DNA from 3 places in the Peribacillus sp. NPDC101480 genome. Region 1 is predicted to be linked to each of the others. Evidence: riboswitches for the same ligand, from Rfam matches in the RefSeq annotation. Region 1 holds a riboswitch; each other region holds the start of a gene.
What was found. Region 1 has a riboswitch for thiamine pyrophosphate ahead of ACQKMF_RS03070 (ABC transporter substrate-binding protein). Riboswitches for the same ligand answer to the same signal wherever they lie in the genome.
Positions count from the first base shown of each region.

Region 1 (3,280 bases):
AAGCTTGCTGCTGGTGGGCGGCGGGATTGCCACGGCCTTGCCTCTTTTATATTTTGCGAAAGGGGCGGAGAAGATCCCGTTATCGATGCTTGGCATTTTTCAGTATATCGCTCCGACCTTATCTTTATTGATAGGCGTATTCATCTATCATGAAAGTTTTACCAAAGCACATCTTTTAGCCTTTTTGTTCATATGGTCAGCCTTGGCCGTTTATACACTATCCATAACGAAATGGGGTCAGGCGAATGCCCGCAGGCTTAAAGGCAAAGGGAATATTGGTGCATGAATAAGAAAAAATGCTTGGGAGATCTCTCCCCAAGCATTTTTTTATGCGGGTATATAAAACAAAGAGGTCATGAAAGGTAAATCTTCGAACCTATTTCAGAAACAATACAATTGGAAAGGCTGACAGGACAGTGATCGGGCTTTGCTCTATTTAGTTGGAATTGACTATAGAAGGAACTATCCAGGAAAATGATATGCGTTGTCAGGAATGCTGATTTGGTTGCGTACGGCTTTCTATTGCTATTCAATTCATTGATGATTCCCTGTGAAGTGGTAATCCCGATTCCGTGGCCATAAAAGAGGTTATTCCCTAATAATATGGCATTTTCACCTTGCCATTCAGGAGTTGACTCGTCGTGATCGGGGTTTATGAAGTAAACGCAATCGCCTGGTAAATAATCCCTTCCTTGATGAATATTAAGAGCCATATTCTCCGGAGGGCGCCAGTCATATAAAAAAAGGTTTGAAAAAAGGTAATCGAAATTCCTAGGGCCGATCAAATCCAAAATCGCCTTTAAAAAAGTGACGACTATTGCCGTCCCGCATTCGAAAGCATAAAGCCTTCCATTCATGAAAATGTCCAGAAGTGCAGCATGAGGGAGTATCCCTGGCTGAAGGGTGAAGGTGCCACCCTTTGAAAGGTGCCAATATTGTTTATTGGATTGCGATTCCTCAAGTGTTGAAAATTCTACCTCACTTTTATTCAATGAAATCGCTGCCTCAATGACATGGCGCCGCAGCTGTATATCGAAATTAAACTCTCCAAAATTCCGGTATTCAAAAACGTTAGTATCTTCATCCAGCAATTGGAGAATTTCAAGCGACTTAGCAGATGCTATTCCTGGTTGGATGTGACTGACATCTAACCATCTGTGATTAATCTTTATCATGATCATATCCACCTTTTGCTTATTAAATTAACGGTTTATAAAACCAGTAAACATAAATGTCTACAGATAATGCTCATTATATGAATGCCTGCAATGAAATGACTATTTAGAAATTGTCAGCCACCGCTGCAGTCAAGAATGATTGGAATGAAAAGAGGCAGAATTACATTGATTTCAATGATTTTCGTTCCAAAAGATGTTTTGCTAGATATCCTTAAGAGTAAGGAATACCTTTCCAATTAGTGATAAGAAGCAAATTAGTATTCCCTTTTCCCTATGAATTGATATAATGAGAGAGAAAAGTTCATATGTGCGAGAAATGTAGGGGGGCCAGTACTGCTGGCTGAGATTGCATCCTTTAGATGCTGACTCTTTGAACCTGATCTGGATGATGCCAGCGGAGGGAACATATTATTACTGACTTTCTGTTTTGTATGTTAACGTCCGAATTCATCTTCGGGCGTTTTTTGCTTTTTATCCAGTATTTGAATAGACCCTGGAGCCCCATTATGGTTCCGGCATATGGATCTTATATGATGTGTAGGAGGATAATAACTTGAATAAATTCTTACCACTGTTAACTTCGTTGTTCCTTTTGGCTGGATGTGGTGCAGGCGGAATTAATGAAAAAGAAGAAGCATCTAAAAATGAAGAATTAAAAAAGGTATCGGTCGTGCTCGATTGGACACCGAATACAAACCATACAGGATTGTATGTTGCCAAGGAAAAAGGTTATTTTAAAGAGCAAGGTCTTGATGTGGAAATTATCATGCCAGGTGAAGCTGGAGCGGATAAGCTTGTCGCTTCAGGAAAATCTGAATTTGGCGTAAGCTACCAGGAGGGCATAACACAGGCCCGCGTGCAGGGCGTGCCAATTGTTTCGATTGCTGCAGTCATCCAGCATAATACCTCTGGATTCGCTTCCCCTGAGGCAAAGAACATTAAAACTCCCAAGGATTTTGAAGGGAAAACGTATGGTGGCTGGGGTTCTCCGGTTGAAAAGGCCATTATTGATTCACTCATGAAAAAAGAAAATTCGGATGTAAATAAAGTGGATATAGTCAATACAGGAGACATGGATTTTTTCACTTCGGTTAAAAGGGATATAGATTTTGCCTGGATTTATTATGGATGGACAGGTATTGAGGCTGAGTTGCGAAATGAAAAGCTTAATATGGTTTACTTAACCGAATACTCTGATAAGCTTGATTACTATACGCCTGTTTTGACTACAAATGAAAAGATGATAAAAGAAGATCCCGAAACTGTTAAAGCATTCGTTCATGCAGCATCAAAAGGGTACCAGTTTGCGATTAAGAATCCTGCTGATGCAGCAGACATGTTAATTAAGTCTGCGCCGGATCTTGATGCAAAACTAGTTAAGAAAAGCCAGGAGTGGCTTGCAGCCAAGTATCAGGATGATGCTCCGCGTTGGGGTGAACAAAAACTGGAAATCTGGAAGAATTACAGTGATTGGATGACTGAAAACAAGCTTCTTGAAGGTGATTTCGATCCTGAAAAGGCATTTACCAATGAATTTTTACCAAAATAGGAGGAAATACGATGGCCAATTCATTAATTAGTATACAAATTATTCCTAAAGGGGAAAATGTCATCCCTATGGTCGATGAAGCAATCAAGATCATTGAAGAATCTGGTGTCAAGTATGAGGTTCACCCCCTTGAAACGACAATGGAGGGCGAGCTTTCCGAACTTTTTGCCGTGATAGAAAAAATGAATGTAAGAATGATCGAAATAGGATCGCCGAATGTCATTTCCCAAGTGAAAATATTATATCAGCCAAGCGGGATTACGATGGATACGTTAACGGAGAAATATCGGGCATGATCGGAAGGGGAATTTGGAAGAAGGGGGCTCCCTTCTTTCTTTTATTATTGTTGCTGATAGTTTGGGAGTCAGTGACAGTCTTATTGAAGGTTGAAGAATGGCTGCTTCCCGCTCCATCGGCCATTTTCATTGAAGGAATTGAGTCGTCGCGCAATCTTTACGGACACCTTATATCGACAACCGAGCTTGCGTTGTCGGGTTTTTTTATTGGAAGCTGCATCGGCTTATTGGTTGCTGCAACCTTACACCTATTTCCA
Region 1 is NZ_JBNNSB010000001.1:600,167-603,446, forward strand. It holds gene rarD (EamA family transporter RarD) at 1-286, shown strand, start outside; gene ACQKMF_RS03065 (protein-glutamine gamma-glutamyltransferase) at 354-1,175, opposite strand; TPP riboswitch at 1,489-1,598, shown strand; gene ACQKMF_RS03070 (ABC transporter substrate-binding protein) at 1,732-2,727, shown strand; gene ACQKMF_RS03075 (thiamine-binding protein) at 2,739-3,023, shown strand; gene ACQKMF_RS03080 (ABC transporter permease) at 3,020-3,280, shown strand, end outside.

Region 2 (3,280 bases), 560 kb from region 1:
GAAGGATCAATAAAGTATTGGATGAAGTCTTTGCAAAGGGGGAAAGGGATGTTTTGATCGTGAGTCATGCCGCCCTCATGGTATATATGAGGAAAGAGCTGATCCGACGGGGGTTCACCGGTCCCAAATTCAAGATTGCCAGTAATGGAAAGCTGTATGTATTTGAAAGATGATAAGTGGATAAGAGTTTCCCACTAGAAAAGGTAAGTCATTTTCCGAATAGTTATTCTTTTTTTATTGGTTGTGGTTTATTATTGTAATAGTGTAATTTTTACGAATTCAATAATAGGGAAAGAGGGGTGGACATTTTGCTGAAGGCAGTTTTTTTTGATTTAGATGATACATTACTATGGGATCAGAAAAGTGTAAAAGAGGCTTTTGTGGCCACATGTGAAGTGGCCAAGGAGAAATATGATCTGAATGTCGAGGATTTTGAAGAAGCTGTGCGAAAGGAAGCGCGTGAGCTTTATTCTTCTTACGATACATATGCATTCACCCAAATGATCGGAATCAACCCATTTGAGGGGCTATGGGGAAATTTTCAGGATGATCATGATGAATTCAGGAAGATGGCCGGGATTGCACCGGCTTATCGGAAAGAAGCGTGGACGAGAGGGTTATTGGCATTAGGGATCGATGACCCGGAATTTGGACTTGAACTGGCAGAACGTTTCCCTGCGGAGAGACGCAAAAAGCCATTTATCTATGAAGAAACATTCCGTGTTCTGGATGAATTAAAAGGGAAGTATAAGTTGCTATTGCTTACGAACGGATCTCCTGAGCTGCAAAATACGAAACTTGAAATTACGCCTGAACTGGTTCCTTATTTCGACCAAATCGTGATTTCAGGCGCATTTGGAAGAGGTAAACCGGATGCCTCCATTTTTGAGCATGCTTTGGGGATCATGGAGCTTGATAAGGATGAAGTATTGATGGTCGGCGATAATTTAATGACGGATATCCTTGGAGCATCACGGGTAGGCATAAAGTCGGTTTGGATAAATCGCCATGATAAGGAACGGAATGAAGTGATTCCAACCTATGAAATCAAGCATTTAGAGGAGCTTTACCCTATCCTTGAGAGCCTTGGAAATTAATTAACGGCTCTTCTTCAAATAATAAATTTTGATAGTTGTAATGAAAATATTAGGTCTTTCAAATTATTTACAGAATGAAAAGGGTGAGATATAGTTACCCTGTAATCAATTAAATTATTCAGACTAGGGGTGTCCAATAAAAGTTGGGCTGAGAGAGAAGCGCTTAAGCTTCTTAACCCTCAGGACCTGATCTGGTTCATACCAGCGTGGGGAAGTTAGAATCTACTAAACAATGACATTTCAATTGGTCATTTCTGTAGCCATACTAACGTTAGCCAGGTCTTAAATATGAGATCTGGCTTTTTCGTGCGAAATGGATTGGATTTTGTCCTTTTTAAATGAACTTAAAAAGGAGAAATGAAATCATGATGAGTAATTCAGTAAATGACATGAACGTTTCAATTATGTCCAGTTTTGCCGGGAGTAAAAAAGTGTATGTTGAGGGATCTAGACCCGATATTAGGGTGCCCATGCGTGAAATTAAGCTAAGTCCGACTACAGGTTCTTTCGGCGAAGAGGAGAATCCGCCTTTACGAGTATATGACACAAGCGGCTTTTATACGGATTCAGAATATCCCATTGATATTCATAAAGGTCTTGCCCCGATTAGACGCAGCTGGGTTCTGGAAAGGGAAGATGTTGAAGAGTATGAAGGGCGTGAAATAAAGCCCGAAGATAACGGGTATAAAAAAGAGTCACAAACGAAAGCAGAAATTTTTCCGGGATTGAAAAGAAAACCATTGCGTGCAGCGAAAGGGCAAAACGTAACCCAGCTCCATTATGCCCGAAAAGGTATCATAACTCCTGAGATGGAATTCATCTCGATCAGGGAAAATGTAGCCCCTGATTTTGTAAGAGATGAGGTAGCTAGCGGGAGGGCGATCATTCCGGCAAATATTAACCATCCTGAAAGTGAGCCCATGATCATTGGACGTAATTTTCATGTGAAAATAAATGCGAATATTGGAAATTCCGCTGTTAGTTCATCGATTGAAGCAGAAGTGGAGAAAATGACTTGGGCTACACGTTGGGGTGCAGACAACATAATGGATCTTTCCACCGGTAAGAATATTCACACGACCCGGGAATGGATTATCAGGAATTCTCCTGTGCCAGTTGGGACGGTTCCGATATATCAAGCATTGGAAAAAGTGAATGGAGTCGCGGAAGATTTAAATTGGGAAGTTTTCCGGGATACATTAATTGAGCAGGCTGAGCAAGGTGTGGATTACTTCACGATACACGCCGGAGTGCTTTTGCGATACATTCCCATGACAGCAAAGCGAGTTACGGGAATCGTTTCCCGGGGGGGCTCCATCATGGCACAATGGTGCTTGGCCCACCACCAAGAAAGTTTTCTCTATACTCACTTTGAAGAGATTTGTGAAATCATGAAGGCGTATGATGTCTCTTTCTCATTAGGTGACGGCCTCCGTCCTGGCTCCATTGCAGATGCAAACGATGAGGCTCAATTTGCTGAATTGGAAACACTTGGGGAACTGACGAAGATTGCTTGGAAGCACGATGTTCAAGTCATGGTGGAGGGACCCGGTCACGTACCGATGCATTTGATTAAAGAAAATATGGATAAGCAGCTGGAAGTCTGTCAAGAAGCACCATTCTATACCCTGGGACCATTGACAACGGATATAGCTCCTGGATACGATCATATCACTTCTGCGATTGGTGCTGCCATGATTGGATGGTTTGGAACGGCCATGCTTTGTTATGTGACACCGAAAGAGCATTTGGGGCTTCCGAATAAAGAGGATGTTCGTGTAGGGGTCATTACTTATAAAATTGCAGCCCACGCAGCTGATCTTGCTAAAGGCCATCCCCAGGCACGAAAACGGGATGATGCCCTTTCGAAGGCTAGATTCGAATTCCGTTGGAGAGATCAATTCAATCTTTCCCTCGATCCTGAAAGGGCAGTTGAATATCACGATGAAACACTACCGGCTGAAGGTGCCAAGACAGCCCATTTCTGTTCAATGTGCGGACCCAAATTCTGCAGTATGAGGATTTCTCAAGACATCCGTGATTTGGCGAAGGAAAAGGGTCTGGGCTTTGAGTCGGTAATCGATGAAGGTCTTAAAGAAAAAGCGAATGAATTTAGGAAAACGGACGGGGAAATCTATTTATGATTCCGATGAGAGGGAGAATTCGATGAATCGGGTAATCCA
Region 2 is NZ_JBNNSB010000001.1:37,566-40,845, forward strand. It holds gene ACQKMF_RS00290 (histidine phosphatase family protein) at 1-173, shown strand, start outside; gene ACQKMF_RS00295 (HAD family hydrolase) at 309-1,097, shown strand; TPP riboswitch at 1,213-1,327, shown strand; gene thiC (phosphomethylpyrimidine synthase ThiC) at 1,463-3,241, shown strand.
Region 2: linked by a shared signal. The riboswitch ahead of thiC (phosphomethylpyrimidine synthase ThiC) and the one ahead of ACQKMF_RS03070 (ABC transporter substrate-binding protein) in region 1 are both predicted to bind thiamine pyrophosphate.

Region 3 (3,280 bases), on a different contig from region 1:
CATGTAGATAAGATACTAAAACGACCAGCTCATCCAGAAAAAATAGAGACTCTTTCTCATTGAATGTTATATGATTCAAGAAAATATGGTCTTCCAAATTATCTCCTTCTATGAAATCCATCACAAAATAAACATTTCCCTCATGTGAAAATTTCTCGTGAAATTTGGGGATGTTTTTGTGGTTTAACATTCGTAAAATGGAAATTTCATTTTCAAACTGCTTCAGCTCTTTTTTGCTGCGGCGTTTACTTTTCCGGAGCTGCTTGATCACTATATTTTCTTTTTTTTTCAAATCATTGCAAAGATAAATAATACCGTAGCTTCCTGTTCCGATTACAGCTTTTACCTCGTAACGGTAATTCAAAACCACTCCTTTTTTTAAAGGTATATCCACGAAAAATTGGTAGAATTTTCTAAATGTACGCAAAATTGAAACTTTCCTCACCACTTTCATCTATTCAAGTCAAGAACAAAAAAGTCCGTTAGTAATTAAGCTGGAAATATGAATGAACATGGATAGTTTAACACTGATTTTTGATAATGCGGTAATGAAAGTCATTTCTTCGGGGAATTCTTTTGATAGTTCACAATTATAAATTTTTCCTGTAATTTCACATTATGAAATTATATGGTTTTTAAAAATATTAAGTTTACTATAATGAATTCATAATAAAAGAGTAGGATGTGATGAGGTGGATGGGCGCGAGTTGAGAAGTTGCTTTGGGAAATCCCTAACCGGCGTCACAATAGTGAGCTGGTTTGATGGAAAGTTCAAAAGGGGAATACTGTGAATTCTTTTCCTTCGGTTTCCTTGGATCCACCGCTTGCTTTAGTATTCATAAAGAAGCAAAAGCCTGCACTAGCATGAAAGATAAATCTTTTACCATTAATATTTTGTCGGATGAACAGGAAGCCATTGCATGGCAATTTGCGGGCAGCAAATAGGAAACGCTTGAAACCGACTGGGATAACAAGGGAATTTCCCCAAAAATAAATGGAAGTGTTGCCTGGATGGAATGCAAATCATGGAGAGAGTATGATGCTGGTGATCATGTATTGTTCATCGGTGAAATCCAGGAGTTACATTCCGAATATTTGGAAGCGCTTACTTTTTATCGAGGGAAAATGGGGTCTGCTAAACAGTTTGTAAAATAAGGGGATTCTAATGGGCATTAAAACCGGGGAAGAATATATTAATAGAATTAAATCAAGGAAACCGGAATTATGGCAGCTATGATAAACTACAGATCGAGCAAAATATTAAAACTAAAAGCAACATCGAATGTATAATATTGTTTTTTAGAGAATAAAAGAATTCACGAGTAAAGCAGCAGAAATCCCAAGAAAAATCAATTTCACGAGTAAAGCAGCTGAATTCACGAGTAAACCTGCCAAATTCACGAGTAAAGCAGCTGAATTCACGAGTAAACCGGCCAAATTCACGAGTAAAACAGTAGAATTCACGAGGAAATTACGTAATGAAACCCATTGATTAAAGTGCCGTTAAACTGCCGGGTAAATGGTGTATATGCAAGATTGAAAGGTTAGTAACCCTAAATCATTAAGTTGAAAACTTTTTCTAATACGTTTGACAATTGGATTTATCGTGTTAATATAAAGGCAAATGAAATTTAATATACAATTTGTACCACTAGGGGTGCTTTATAGGTGAAAGTTGATTTTTACCGCAGAAGCTGAGATTAAAGTATGACTTTAAGACCCTTAGAACCTGATCTGGTTTATACCAGCGTAGGGAAGTGGGGTCTGGAACAATACGTTTCTGTATTATTTCAAGTACAACCACTTTCTTTACGTTTAAGAAAGTGGTTTTTTGTTTGCAAAAAAAGGGGTGATAAAAGTTTTTTTCCGTAACATTGATTAAAAAAAATAATTTGGAGGTAATGGTCATGAAATTTTCAGAGGAAATTCGTCAGGAAGTGGATCACATTTGGGAAGCTAGCTTTAATCACCCGTTTGTTGCAGGAATAGGAGATGGCACTTTGCCATTGGAGTGTTTCCGTTTCTATGTTATGCAAGATTCCTATTATTTATCTCATTTTGCTAGGGTTCAAGCTTTAGGAGCAGTTAAAGCTACTGATTTACATACAACAAGCAGGCTTGCCGGCCATGCACAAGGAACATATGAAGCGGAGTTGAAGCTTCATGAGAATTTTTCTGAGAGATTAGGGATCACAAAAGAAGAACGGGATAATTTCAAACCAGCCCCGACCGCTTATGCTTATACTTCCCATATGTATCGTGCGGCTTATTCGGGACATTTAGGAGATGTTATTGCAGCTATCTTGCCGTGTTACTGGCTTTATTATGAAATAGGTGAAAAGCTGCAAGGGTGCATGCCGGAGGAGCCGATTTATCAAGAATGGATAGCGGCTTACGGAGGGGAGTGGTTCCGCACTTTGGTGGAAGAACAAATTGCGAGGCTTGATGAGATTGCTGAAAAAGTGACAGACGAAGATAAGGAAAGAATGAAAGAGCATTTTATCCTCAGCAGCCAATATGAATACTCATTTTGGGAAATGGCTTATCGTTTAGAGACATGGCCTGTGCATAAGGAAACACTAGAAGTATAAAGGGGAATGAAACAATGAAAAAAGGTTTGAAATTAACGGACATATTGGTCACGATCGTGATTGCGGTAGCATTTGGAATCGTTTATATCCTTTGGGGTTCGATTTATTATTCAGTTAAACCGTTAGGATTACATCTGGATCAACTTATTTATGGAATGTGGTTTATAGCTGGCCCCGTCGCCTTCTTAATTTTACGGAAACCGGGTGTGGCACTTTTGGCGGAGATAGCTGCAGCTTCCGGGGAGTTCTTCCTTGGTTCACCATGGGGGCTGACCGTACTGTTATATGGGGTGGTACAAGGTTTGTTCGCGGAACTGGTGTTCATGGCTTTCAAATATAAAAAATTCAATATGCCGGTGGCCGTTTTAGCTGCGATAGCTTCCTGCCTGGCATCAGTTATTATGGATTTTGCATACGGGGAAATAGGTGCGCTTTCAACTTGGAATCTATCGTTATTCATGATAGCGAGGTTTGTGGGTTCCATATTCTTTGCAGGTGTGACCGCTTATTATCTAGTTAAAGTCCTGGAAGCAACAGGAGTAACAAATCTTGTGCGTCCGGTTTCAAATAAAGATTATGCAGAACTGGATCAAAAGTAGAGGTTGAGGGCCATGGAACCAATCGTTTCTGTTGAAAAGTTAAGAATGAAATATCCCGGTGATGAATCTTTGATATTCAAGGACCTATCA
Region 3 is NZ_JBNNSB010000002.1:251,247-254,526, reverse strand. It holds gene ACQKMF_RS08830 (protein kinase domain-containing protein) at 1-370, opposite strand, end outside; gene ACQKMF_RS08825 (hypothetical protein) at 763-945, shown strand; gene ACQKMF_RS08820 (flavin reductase family protein) at 1,012-1,155, shown strand; TPP riboswitch at 1,644-1,773, shown strand; gene tenA (thiaminase II) at 1,908-2,591, shown strand; gene ACQKMF_RS08810 (ECF transporter S component) at 2,606-3,190, shown strand; gene ACQKMF_RS08805 (ABC transporter ATP-binding protein) at 3,203-3,280, shown strand, end outside.
Region 3: linked by a shared signal. The riboswitch ahead of tenA (thiaminase II) and the one ahead of ACQKMF_RS03070 (ABC transporter substrate-binding protein) in region 1 are both predicted to bind thiamine pyrophosphate.